3 regions of the Variovorax trehalosi genome follow, and region 2 is predicted to be linked to each of the others. Evidence: predicted binding sites of a transcription regulator. Region 2 holds the regulator's gene; each other region holds the start of a gene.
What was found. Region 2 encodes LexA, which represses DNA repair genes until DNA is damaged. Its sites were predicted from a motif close to ACTGTATNNNNATACAGT; they were not measured.
Positions count from the first base shown of each region.

Region 1: ACSFA7_RS17045 (ATP-dependent helicase) is a predicted target of LexA. The motif match lies at 2,479-2,496, and genes of this name have one in related genera.
Region 3: ACSFA7_RS29990 (putative DNA modification/repair radical SAM protein) is a predicted target of LexA. The motif match lies at 2,242-2,259, and genes of this name have one in related genera.

Region 1 is NZ_JBPJZG010000004.1:295,381-299,147, forward strand. Features, by position in the region: gene ACSFA7_RS17030 (ABC transporter substrate-binding protein) at 1-550, shown strand, start outside; gene ACSFA7_RS17035 (5'-methylthioadenosine/adenosylhomocysteine nucleosidase) at 554-1,318, shown strand; gene corA (magnesium/cobalt transporter CorA) at 1,311-2,297, opposite strand; gene ACSFA7_RS17045 (ATP-dependent helicase) at 2,510-3,767, shown strand, end outside.
Region 2 is NZ_JBPJZG010000001.1:1,211,920-1,215,686, reverse strand. Features, by position in the region: gene adk (adenylate kinase) at 1-603, shown strand, start outside; gene ACSFA7_RS05700 (asparaginase) at 629-1,591, opposite strand; gene lexA (transcriptional repressor LexA) at 1,665-2,348, shown strand; gene ACSFA7_RS05690 (hypothetical protein) at 2,487-2,852, shown strand; gene ACSFA7_RS05685 (D-2-hydroxyacid dehydrogenase family protein) at 2,952-3,767, shown strand, end outside.
Region 3 is NZ_JBPJZG010000010.1:149,710-153,476, reverse strand. Features, by position in the region: gene ACSFA7_RS30010 (LysR family transcriptional regulator) at 20-940, shown strand; gene ACSFA7_RS30005 (hypothetical protein) at 925-1,161, opposite strand; gene ACSFA7_RS30000 (YbhB/YbcL family Raf kinase inhibitor-like protein) at 1,210-1,779, opposite strand; gene ACSFA7_RS29995 (Rieske (2Fe-2S) protein) at 1,803-2,156, opposite strand; gene ACSFA7_RS29990 (putative DNA modification/repair radical SAM protein) at 2,281-3,534, shown strand; gene ACSFA7_RS29985 (UdgX family uracil-DNA binding protein) at 3,546-3,767, shown strand, end outside.

The sequences.
Region 1 (3,767 bases), on a different contig from region 2:
TCCCGAAGCCGCCAAGAAGCTGCTGGCGCAGGCCGGCTTCCCCGACGGTTTCTCGACCGACCTGTGGGCCATGCCGGTGCAGCGGCCCTACAACCCGAACGCCAAGCGCATCGCCGAGCTGATGCAGGCGGACCTCGCCAAGATCAACGTCAAGGCCGAGATCAAGAGCTTCGAATGGGGCGAGTACCGCAAGCGCCTGCAGGCCGGCGAGCACCAGATGGGCATGCTGGGCTGGACCGGCGACAACGGCGACCCGGACAACTTCATGTACACGCTGCTGGGCTGTGCTTCGGCCAAGTCGGCGAGCGGCAGCAACATCTCGAAGTTCTGCTACCAGCCGTACGAAGACCTCGTGGTGAAGGCCAAGAGCACGGTCAAGCAGGCCGACCGCGATGCGCTCTACAAGAAGGCGCAAGTCATCTTCAAGGAGCAGGCGCCGTGGTTCACGATCGCACATGCGGTGCAACTGAAGCCTGTGCGCAAGGAAGTCATCGACTTCAAGCTGAGCCCCTTCGGTCGCCACACCTTCTACGGCGTGGACATCAAGTAAGCGGTGGCTGCGCCCATCGCCATCGTCGCGGCGATGCACGAGGAGCTGAAAGCGCTCCTCGCGCAGATGCCCGACGAGCAGCGCGTGCGCGTTGCCGGGCGCGACTTCTGGGTGGGCCATTTGCATGGCAAGCCCGTGGTCGCGGTGCTGTCGCGCATCGGCAAGGTCGCGGCGGCGGTGACGGCCACGGTGCTGCTCGAACGGTTCGCCGTGCGAGCTATCGTGTTCAGCGGTGTTGCGGGCGGGCTCGCGCCGGGCGTGAATGTGGGCGATGTGGTCGTGGCGACCGAACTGCTTCAGCACGACATGGACGCATCGCCGCTCTTTCCGAAATACGAAGTGCCCTTGATGGGCCTTTCTCGTTTCGCGGCCGACGCGGCGATCGGCGATTCGCTGGCCGCTGTGGCCGAAGAGGCGCTGCGTGATCCGGTGGCGTTGGTGGGGCAGGGCGCTGTCGACGAGTTCGGCCTTCGCTCACCGAAGGTGCATCGCGGCTTGCTGATCAGCGGCGATCGTTTCGTCTCGACCGCCGCCGAGAGCGAAACGCTGCGCCGCCAACTGCCTGACGCGCTCGCCGTGGAAATGGAAGGCGCCGCAGTGGCGCAGGTGTGCCATGACTACGGCGTGCCCTTCGCGGCGATGCGCACGATTTCAGACCGCGCCGACGACGAGGCCCACGGCGACTTCGCGCGCTTCGTCGCCGAGGTCGCGAGCCGCTACAGCCTCGCGCTGGTCGGCGCGTGGCTCGCGCGGCAACCGGCTATTTGAGCCAGCCGCGCCGGCGGAAATACCACATCGGCACCAGCGCGCTCGCCGCCATCAGCACGATGGCGTATGGGTAGCCCATGGCCCAGTCGAGCTCGGGCATGAACTTGAAGTTCATGCCGTAGATGCTCGCGATCAGCGTGGGCGGCAAGAGCGCCACGCTCGCCACCGAGAAGATCTTGATGGTCTTGTTCTGGTTGATGTTGATGAAACCGACGGTCGCATCCATCAGGAAGTTGATCTTGTCGAAGAGGAAGGCCGTGTGGTTGTCCAGCGATTCGATGTCGCGCAGGATCTGCCGCGCCTCCTCGAACTGCTCGGCGTTGAGCATCTTGCTGCGCATCATGAAGCTGACCGCGCGGCGCGTGTCCATCACGTTGCGGCGGATGCGGCCGTTCAAGTCTTCCTGCCGCGCGATGAGGCCGAGCACTTCGCCGGCCAGCTCGTCGGTGACGTTGCCCGAGAGCACTTTCTTGCCCGCCACTTCGAGCTCGTCGTAGATGTTCTCCAGCGTGTCGGCCGAGTATTCGGCATCGGCGTCGAAGAGCTTGAGCATCACCTCTTTGGCGTCTTCGATGAGCCCCGGCGCGCGGCGCGCGCGCATGCGAAGGAGGCGGAAGACAGGCACGTCCTCGTCGTGGATCGAGAACAGCACGCCGCGGCTGCGCAGGTCCGTGTTGTGCTGGTTGAGGATGAAGGCCACGCGCACCGTGCGCGGGTCTTCGTCGTCGTCGATCAAAAAGTCCGAGCGGATGTGCAGCTCGCCGTTGTCTTCCTCGTAGAAGCGGGCGGATTCCTCGATGTCCTCGTCCATCGCGTCTTCAGGAATCGAGAGGCCGTAGTACTGCTTGATCCAGCGCTTCTCTTCGAGCGTAGGCGATTCGAGGTCGACCCAGATCGGCTGGAACTTGGAGAGCTCTTCCAGCGACTCGATCTCTTCCTGGACGAGGCGGCCGTTGGCGAGCGTAAAGATATTGAGCATGGGCTCACTCCCGGGGGTGACTGAACGGTGGGCGAGGGAGGGGCGCTTTCAATTCCCGGGCCCGGCGCGAGGCGTCAGAAGGGAGTTGAAAGCTGCCGAGACGGGGCGGTTTCCATGGGGGAGTCTCCGGTTGCAGCGAGGCGCGATTATGTCACCGGCCACATGGCGGCAACCTGACTGAACTGGACGGGCATACAGTAAAGTCGTGCCCCATGCAGACTGCTGCGTCCCCCGTTTTTTCCACTGCGCCAAAGACCCAGGCCGAGCGCCTGGCCGCGGCGTTGGCCACGCTCAACGACGACCAGCGCGCTGCCGTCGAGCACGGCGTCGGCGCTGCGGTGGCCGACGATCACCGCCCGCTGCTGGTGATCGCCGGTGCCGGTTCCGGCAAGACCAGCACGCTGGCGCATCGGGTGGCGCACCTGATCGCGGACGGGGTCGATCCGCAGCGCCTGCTGCTGCTGACCTTCTCGCGCCGTGCCGCGCAGGAAATGGAGCGACGCGCGGGCCAGGTGCTGGCGCGTGTGCTCGGGCTGAAGTCGGAACGCCCGCCCGCGCTGCCGTGGGCCGGCACCTTCCACGGCATCGGGGCGCGTTTGCTGCGCGAATATGCCGGGCAGATCGGGCTCGACGAGAACTTCACGATCCACGACCGCGGCGATGCCGAAGACCTGATGGGGCTGGTCCGGCATGAACTGGGCCTGTCTTCCACGGTGAACCGCTTCCCGCGCAAGGGCACGTGCCTGTCGATCTATTCACGCTGCGTGAACACGCGCGCTTCGGTGGCCGAGGTGCTGAAGGACGCCTTTCCCTGGTGCGATGAATGGGAGGCCGAACTCAAGAGGCTGTTCGGCGCCTATGTCGAAGCCAAGCAGCAGCAGAACGTGCTCGACTACGACGACCTGCTGCTCTACTGGGCCGAGATGGTGGCCGAGCCCGCATTGGCCGAGGCCGTGGGCGCGCGCTTCGACCATGTGCTGGTCGACGAATACCAGGACACCAACCTGCTGCAGGCCTCGATCCTGCTGGCGATGAAGCCCGACGGGCGCGGCGTCACGGTGGTGGGGGACGACGCGCAATCGATCTACTCTTTTCGCGGCGCGACGGTGCGCAACATCCTCGACTTTCCTTCGCAGTTCAGCCAGGCCGCGCGGGTCGTCACGCTGGAGCGCAACTACCGCTCGACGCAGCCGATCCTGGACGTGTCGAACCGCGTGATCGCGCAGGCGGCCGAGCGGCATGCCAAGACCCTCTGGACCGACAAGCCCTCCGCCGGCAAGCCGCAACTGGTGCTGGTGCCCGACGAAGCAGGGCAGGCGCGCTGGGTGGCCGACAAGGTGCTCGCGCACCGCGAAGGCGGCCTCGCGCTCAAGTCGCAGGCGGTGCTGTTTCGCACCTCGTCGCACAGCGCTGCGCTCGAACTCGAGCTGGCGCGCCGCAACATCCCGTTCGTGAAGTTCGGTGGTCTCA
Region 2 (3,767 bases):
TTCATCTGCCAGAAATACGGCATCCCCCAAATCTCGACCGGCGACATGCTGCGCGCCGCCGTCAAGGCAGGCACCCCGCTCGGACTGCAGGCCAAGGCCGTCATGGACGCGGGCGCACTGGTGAGCGACGACCTGATCATCAACCTCGTGAAAGAACGCATCGCCCAGCCCGACTGCGCCGAAGGTTTTCTGTTCGACGGTTTCCCGCGCACCATTCCGCAGGCCGATGCCATGAAGGCCGCGGGCGTCAAGCTCGACTACGTGCTCGAGATCGACGTGCCCTTCAGCGACATCATCGAACGCATGAGCGGCCGCCGCTCGCACCCGGCATCGGGCCGCACCTACCACGTCAAGTTCAACCCGCCCAAGATCGAAGGCAAGGACGACGTGACCGGCGAAGACCTGATCCAGCGCGAAGACGACAAGGAAGAAACCGTCGGCAAGCGGCTCGACGTGTACAGCCAGCAGACGCGTCCGCTGGTCGACTACTACTCGGCCTGGGCCAAGGCCGATCCGGCCGCCGCGCCGAAGTACCGCGCCATCAAGGGCGTCGGCACGGTCGACGAAATCACGCAACGTGCCCTGGCGGCACTGAGCAGCTGATCCCAGCCGCCCTTTCGCAGGGCGGCTATTTCCCCAGCAGTTCCAGCATCAGCGCAATGCGCGCCTTCACGGGCGTGAGCGCGCCTGCGTCACGCAGCCGGTCGTCGGCCCTCGGCAGGATGCGGCCGCTGCTGCAGCGCGTCGCGCGCAGCACCGCAATGCCGGCGTCCTGCGCCTTGAGCGCGGCCGCTTCCAGCGCATAGTGCACGGTGCCATTGCCGGTGGTGGCCAGGACCAGTCCGCGGACAGGTTCCTCCGCACCCTCCCGGACGAGCGCATCGACGATCGCACCGCTCGCGCCGGCATGGCTCATGACGATCTCGACCCTCGGCCAAGGCCCTGACGTGTTCAGCGCCTTCGACGACTGGTTTGACGGTGCAGCCGGCCACTCCCTCACGCGCCGCACCGCGCCTTCTTCCACATAGCCGATCGGCCCTGCATCGCCGGACGCGAAGGCATCGAGCCGATAGGTATGCACCTTCTGCACATCCACCCCGCTGTGGACCATGCCGGCACACACCGCCATCACGCCCTGCGCGCCCACCGTGGTCGCAACCGCGATGGCATCCCGCACGTTCTGCGGGCCATCCGGCGAAAGCGCCGTGGCCGGGCGCATCGCGCAGGTCAGCACCACGGGTTTCGCCGGCGCCAGCACCGAGTGAAGGAAGAAAGCCGTCTCCTCGAGCGTGTCGGTGCCGTGGGTGATCACCACGCCCGCCACATCGGGCTGCGCCAGCCAATGCACGCAACGCTGTGCGAGTTTCTGCCAGATGTCGAACGCCATGTCCTTGCTGTCGACCTGCGCCACCTGCTCCGCCAGCAACGCGATGCCCTCGGGCGCCTCGATGCCGCCCAGCAGGTCCGCCACGTCCACTTGCCCGGCGGTGTAGCCGATGTTGTCGCCGCTGCTGGAGGCCTTTCCGGCGATGGTTCCGCCGGTGCCCAGAACCACCACGCGACGCACTTCAGGCAACGGGGAATGGGCCATGACTTGTCAACTTTCAAAAACTGGTTAAAAATACAGGTACTGGATATCTAGCCAGTGCCGCAAGGAACCACATATGCAGTTCGCCGTGAAGCTTACCGCCCGCCAGCAGCAGATCCTCGACTTGATCCAGAGCGCCATCGCGCGCACTGGTGCCCCACCCACGCGCGCCGAAATCGCCAACGAGCTGGGGTTCAAGTCGGCCAACGCCGCCGAAGAGCACCTGCAGGCGTTGGCGCGCAAGGGCGTCATCGAACTCGTCAGCGGCACCTCGCGCGGCATCCGGCTCAAGGGCGATGCACTGCGCTCACTCAACGAAACACGCCATCGCGAAGGCGGCCAGTTCTCGCTTTCGCTGCCCGGCATGGCGCAGCTGGCGCTGCCGCTCATCGGTCGTGTCGCGGCAGGCTCGCCCATCCTGGCGCAAGAGCATGTCGACCAGACCTACTACGTCGAGAACACGCTCTTCCAGCGCCAACCCGACTACCTGCTCAAGGTGCGCGGTATGTCGATGCGCGACGCCGGCATCATGGACGGCGACCTGCTCGCCGTGCAGGCCACCAAGGAAGCGCGCAACGGCCAGATCGTGGTCGCGCGCCTGGGTGACGAAGTCACCGTCAAGCGCCTGAAGCGCAACAAGCAGGTGATCGAGCTGCACGCCGAGAACCCCGACTACCCGACCATCATCGTCCAGCCCGGCGAGCCTTTCGAAATCGAAGGCCTCGCGGTCGGCCTCATCCGCAACACCATGCTGATGTAGGCCTCGCGGCCTGCTTGCAGCAGCACCCCATCCGGCCGCAACAGGTGGCGGGCGTATGGCGCGAAGTCGCCATCACCCTGTCGCGGCCGATTCAAGAAATCCTGCCTGTGTTCAACCTCAGACTTTTTTGGAGTTCACATGGGAATCGCCCTCCTCGCCATCGCTGATTTCTGGATGCCGCTGCAATCGCTTGCAAGCCGCCTGATGCCTGCCCGCCGCACCCGTCATCGGGACAGCGGCGACACCACCGCCGGACTGCGCTACGTGGCGGTGCGCCCCGCCTGCACCACACGCACCGCAGGCTCGCCTGCACCGACGGCAACTGCCGCCGCCCCAGCACGCCCGCTCCGCGTGGTTCGCGTGATCGACGGGAAAAGCAAGGACCGCAGCCGCATGGTGATCTCGGGCCGCATGGCCGATGTCTGCGCAGAGCTCGACCGGCTGGCAGCGCTCGAGGCGGCGGAGACCCTGGGCTCGGCTCCCCGCTCCGCCCACCTGCACTGAGGCATTTCCCCGGCGAACCGCTCCAGAAGCGCTTCCGGGGTGGGTATCCAAACGTTCACCGGCGCGACATCCCAATGCTGCGAGGCACAATGGCACGCCATGAACATTGTGATCCTCGACGATTACCAGGACGCCGTGCGCAAGCTGCGCTGCGCCGCCAAGCTGGACGCGTACGCGGCCAAGGTCTACACCAACACGGTCAAGGGCATCGGGCAACTGTCGGTTCGCCTCAAGGACGCCGACGTGATCGTGCTGATCCGCGAGCGCTCCCAGATCTCGCGGCAGCTGATCGAAAAACTGCCCAAGCTCAAGCTCATTTCGCAGACCGGGCGGGTCGGTGGCCATATCGATGTCAATGCCTGTACCGAGCGCGGTGTGGCGGTGGCCGAGGGCACTGGCTCTCCTCAAGCGCCTGCCGAACTCACTTGGGCGCTCATCATGGCGGCCATGCGCCGGCTTCCGCAGTACATCAGCAACCTCAAGCACGGAGCGTGGCAGCAATCGGGCCTCAAGTCGGCCTCGATGCCGCCCAATTTCGGACTCGGCTCGGTGCTCAAGGGCAAGACGCTCTGCATCTGGGGCTATGGCCGCATCGGCCAGCTGGTCGCGCGTTACGGACAGGCCTTCGGCATGCAGGTGGTGATCTGGGGCCGCGAGGCAAGCTGCGCCAAGGCGCGCTCCGATGGCTTCCAGGTCGCGCAGAACCGCCACGAGTTCTTTGCCGCGGCCGATGTGCTGTCGGTGCACCTGCGGCTCAACGAGGAGACCAACGGCCTCGTCACGCTCGAAGACCTGTCGCGCATGAAGCCGACGGCGCTCTTCGTGAACACCTCCCGCGCCGAACTGGTCGAGGCCGACGCGCTGCTCGCCGCGCTCAATCGCGGACGCCCGGGCCTCGCGGCCATCGACGTGTTC
Region 3 (3,767 bases), on a different contig from region 2:
TTTTTGACACAATCGCCCAATGGACCTCCAATCGCTCACCCTGCTGGTGGAAATCCTTGACGCCGGCAACCTGAGCGCCGCCGCCCGGCGACTCAAGATGAGCCGTGCCAACGTCAGCTACCACCTGAACCAGCTGGAGCGCTCGGTGGGCGCGCAGCTCGTGCGGCGCACCACCCGGCGCGCCGAGCCGACCGAAATCGGCCTCAGGCTGTACCAGCACGGCGTGGCCATCCAGACCGAGCTGCTGGCCGCGCGCGAATCGGTCACCACGCTCGGCGAAGGCCTGCAGGGCCGTGTGCGGCTGAGCGTGCCCAGCGGCTACGGACAGCTGGTGATGGCCGACTGGCTGATCGACTTCAAGCGGCAGTACCCCGGCATCGTGCTGGACGTGGTGTTCGAGAACCGCATCGAGGATTTGCTGCGCGACGAGGTCGACATCGCGGTGCGCGTGATTCCCGAGCCGCCGCAGAACCTGGTGGCGCGCGCCCTCGGGCCGGTGCGCTACGTGGCGTGCGCCTCACGCGACTATGCGGAAAAACATCCGCTGCCCGTGCAGCTCGACGAACTGCAGGGCGCACCGGTGGTCACCGCCGCGGTCATCGGCCGGCAGCTGCGCGTGTCGGCTTACCAGGGGGAAACGCGGCGCGAGGTGATCCTGGAGCCGACGCTGATTTCAGAGAACTTCCTGTTCCTGCGCCAGGCCGTTCTCGCGGGCCTGGGCATCGGCCTCGTGCCCGATTACGTGGTGCAGGAAGACGTGCGCAAGGGCGATGTGCTGACCACGCTGGACGACTGGCGCCTCTCCATCTTCGGCACGCAGATGTTCATGCTCTACATGCCGAACCGGCAGCACACGCGGGCGATCCGCACCTTCATCGACTTCATCCTGGAGCGGGTGCGGGCACCCGGCGCGGAAGCCGTCGCTCAGTCGCAGCGGTAGGTCACTTCGCTTTCGGGCGCGCGTGCCGCGGCCTTCGGGTCGAGGTAGCGCAGCGGCGCACCGAAATTGCGGCAGTAGGCCTCGGCATCCTGAGCGGTCGGCGACTTGAACACGCCGTCGCCGAGCCAGGTGACGCGGGGCACCGGCCGGGACGAGGCGCAGCCGGTGATGACGACCAGGGCGGCCGGAAGAAGCGTGAGGAGAGCGAGGGAGCGGCGCATCGGAACTGCGCATCGCTGCGCACTGTGATTGGAAAAGGAGCCGCGACTTTAGCGGCTGTAGAGCCCGACCACGCTCTGCCCGCCCAGCGCGTGCCCCTTGAGCGCCGCGAGCAGCGCATCGCGCGTGAGCCCGGCCGGCAGCGCCCCCGGCGCGAGGTCAGACGCCACCACGGTCAGCACGTAGTGATGCGGATGGTCGCCGGCCGGCGGGCACATGCCCCGGTAGGCGGCCGCGCCCGCCACGTTCACGCCCACGGTGAAGCCGCCCGTCTCGTTGGCCTTGAGCTGGCCGCGCTCGGCGGGGAGGTTGTAGGCCACCCAGTGCGAGACGCCCAGGCCCAGCGCGCCGTCGGGGTCCGACATCAGCACGGCGACCGACCGGGTCTTGGCGGGCAACTGCGTCCAGGCCACGGGCATGGAGGTGTTCTTGCCGCCGCAGTCGCCCACATTGGCGTATTCGGCCGGGATCACGCCGTTGTCGGCAAAGGCGGTCGAAGTGACCTTCATGCCCGTGGGCACCTTGCCACCGGGGGCGGGGCCCATGGTGCCGCAGCCGGCCAGCAGGGCGGCGAAGGCGATGGTCGAAATCGAAAGGGTGCCGAGGCGAAGGGTGTTCATGCGTTTTCCTGGGTGGGTCGTCGTCAATCGGTAAGCCAGACGCTGCCGTCCGCATCCTCGCGGACCGTCAGCGGCGTCAATCGCGCGCCGCGGCAGGGGCCGCCGACACACTTGCCCGTGTCCGGCTCGAAGATCGCGCCGTGCCGCGCGCACATCAAAAAGCGGCCCGAGCTTTCGAGGACCTGGCCCTCGAAGTCAAGCGGACCGCCGGCGTGCGGGCATTGGTTGAGGTAGCCGTGGACGCCGCCGTTCCAGCGCACCGCAAAGGCCGGCACGCCGTCGGGCGTGTTGAACGTGGCAGCCAGGCCGCCATCGGCGAGGCTGGGGGAAATCAGGCGGGGGTCTGTGGTGCCGCGCAAGGAAGAGGGGGACGTCATCTGCGGGCGAGCGTACCCAGGGATCGGCCGCTGGGCAATTCGCTGCGGCAAGCTCGCGGCTTTCTCCGACAACCGCCTCTTTGAGACTGTATATTCATACAGTATTTCCAATTCAAAGGCGCCCGTGGACCTCCAGCGCAAACTCGCCATCCTTGCGGACGCCGCCAAGTACGACGCTTCGTGCGCGTCCAGCGGCTCGCAGCCGCGCGACTCGCTCGGCGGGCGAGGCATCGGTTCGACCGAGGGTGCCGGCATCTGCCACAGCTATGCGCCCGACGGCCGCTGCATCTCGCTCTTGAAGGTGCTGCTCACCAACCACTGCCAGTACGACTGCCTCTACTGCGTCAATCGTGCTTCGAGCAACGTGCCGCGCGCACGATTCCGCGTCGAAGAAGTGGTGCAGCTCACGCTCGACTTCTACCGCCGCAACTGCATCGAGGGCCTGTTCCTGTCGAGCGGGATCGTCAAGTCGCCTGACCACACGATGGAGCAGGTGGTCGAGGTGGCGCGCCAGCTGCGCGAAGACCACGACTTCCGCGGCTACATCCACCTCAAGACGATTCCCGACGCCAGCGACGAACTCATCGCGCGCGCCGGCCGCTATGCCGACCGGCTCAGCATCAATGTCGAGATGCCCACCACCGAAGGCTTGCAGGCGCTCGCGCCCGAGAAGGACGAAAGCGCGATCCGGCGTTCGATGGCGCGGCTGCGGCTGCGCATCGACGACACGCGCGAAGAAGCGCGCCGCGTGGTGCCGATCCGCGCACTGCCCGGCGCGGCGCCCACCGCCGCCAGGCCGCCGCCCTTCGCGCCGGCAGGCCAGAGTACGCAGATGATCGTGGGCGCCGATGCCACCGACGACCGGCACATCCTTGCCTCCAGCGCCACGCTTTACGGCGCGTACAAGCTCAAGCGCGTCTACTACTCGGCCTTCAGCCCCATCCCCGATGCGGCCCGCGCGCTGCCTTTAGTTGCGCCTCCGCTGATGCGCGAGCACCGGCTCTACCAAGCCGACTGGCTCATGCGCTTCTACGGTTTCGAACACCAGGAGATCGTCGCCGCCTCCGACGGCCTGCTGCGGCTCGATGTCGATCCCAAGCTCGCCTGGGCGCTCGCGCATGCCGAGCGTTTCCCGGTCGACCTGAACCACGCGCCGCGCGAGATGCTGCTGCGCGTGCCGGGCCTGGGCGTGAAAGCGGTCGAGCGGCTGCTGCAGGCGCGGCGCGTGCGCCGGGTGCGCGCGGACGACCTGCGGCGGCTGCATGTGCCGGCGCGCAAGGTGCTGCCGTTCGTGGTGGCCGACGGGCACCGGCCGGCGGCGGGTGCCATGGCTTCGGCGGCCCCCACCGCGCAACCCACGCAAGCCGCGTTGTTCTGAGCAGGCCCGCGATGCACGTGCGGCTCGATGACCCGGTCGATCTCGACGCTTTTCGCCGCCACGCGCGGCAGTTGCTCGCGGCGGGCGTGGCGCCGGATTGCGTCGAGTGGAATGGGGAACAGGCGGGCGACGGCGCAGCCGATCTCTTCGGCGCGCCGCACGACCTGGCGCCGTCCGCAATGCCCGCTGCCGGCGCGCGGCATGCCGTGCCCGCATCCTTTGTCGCGCTGTGC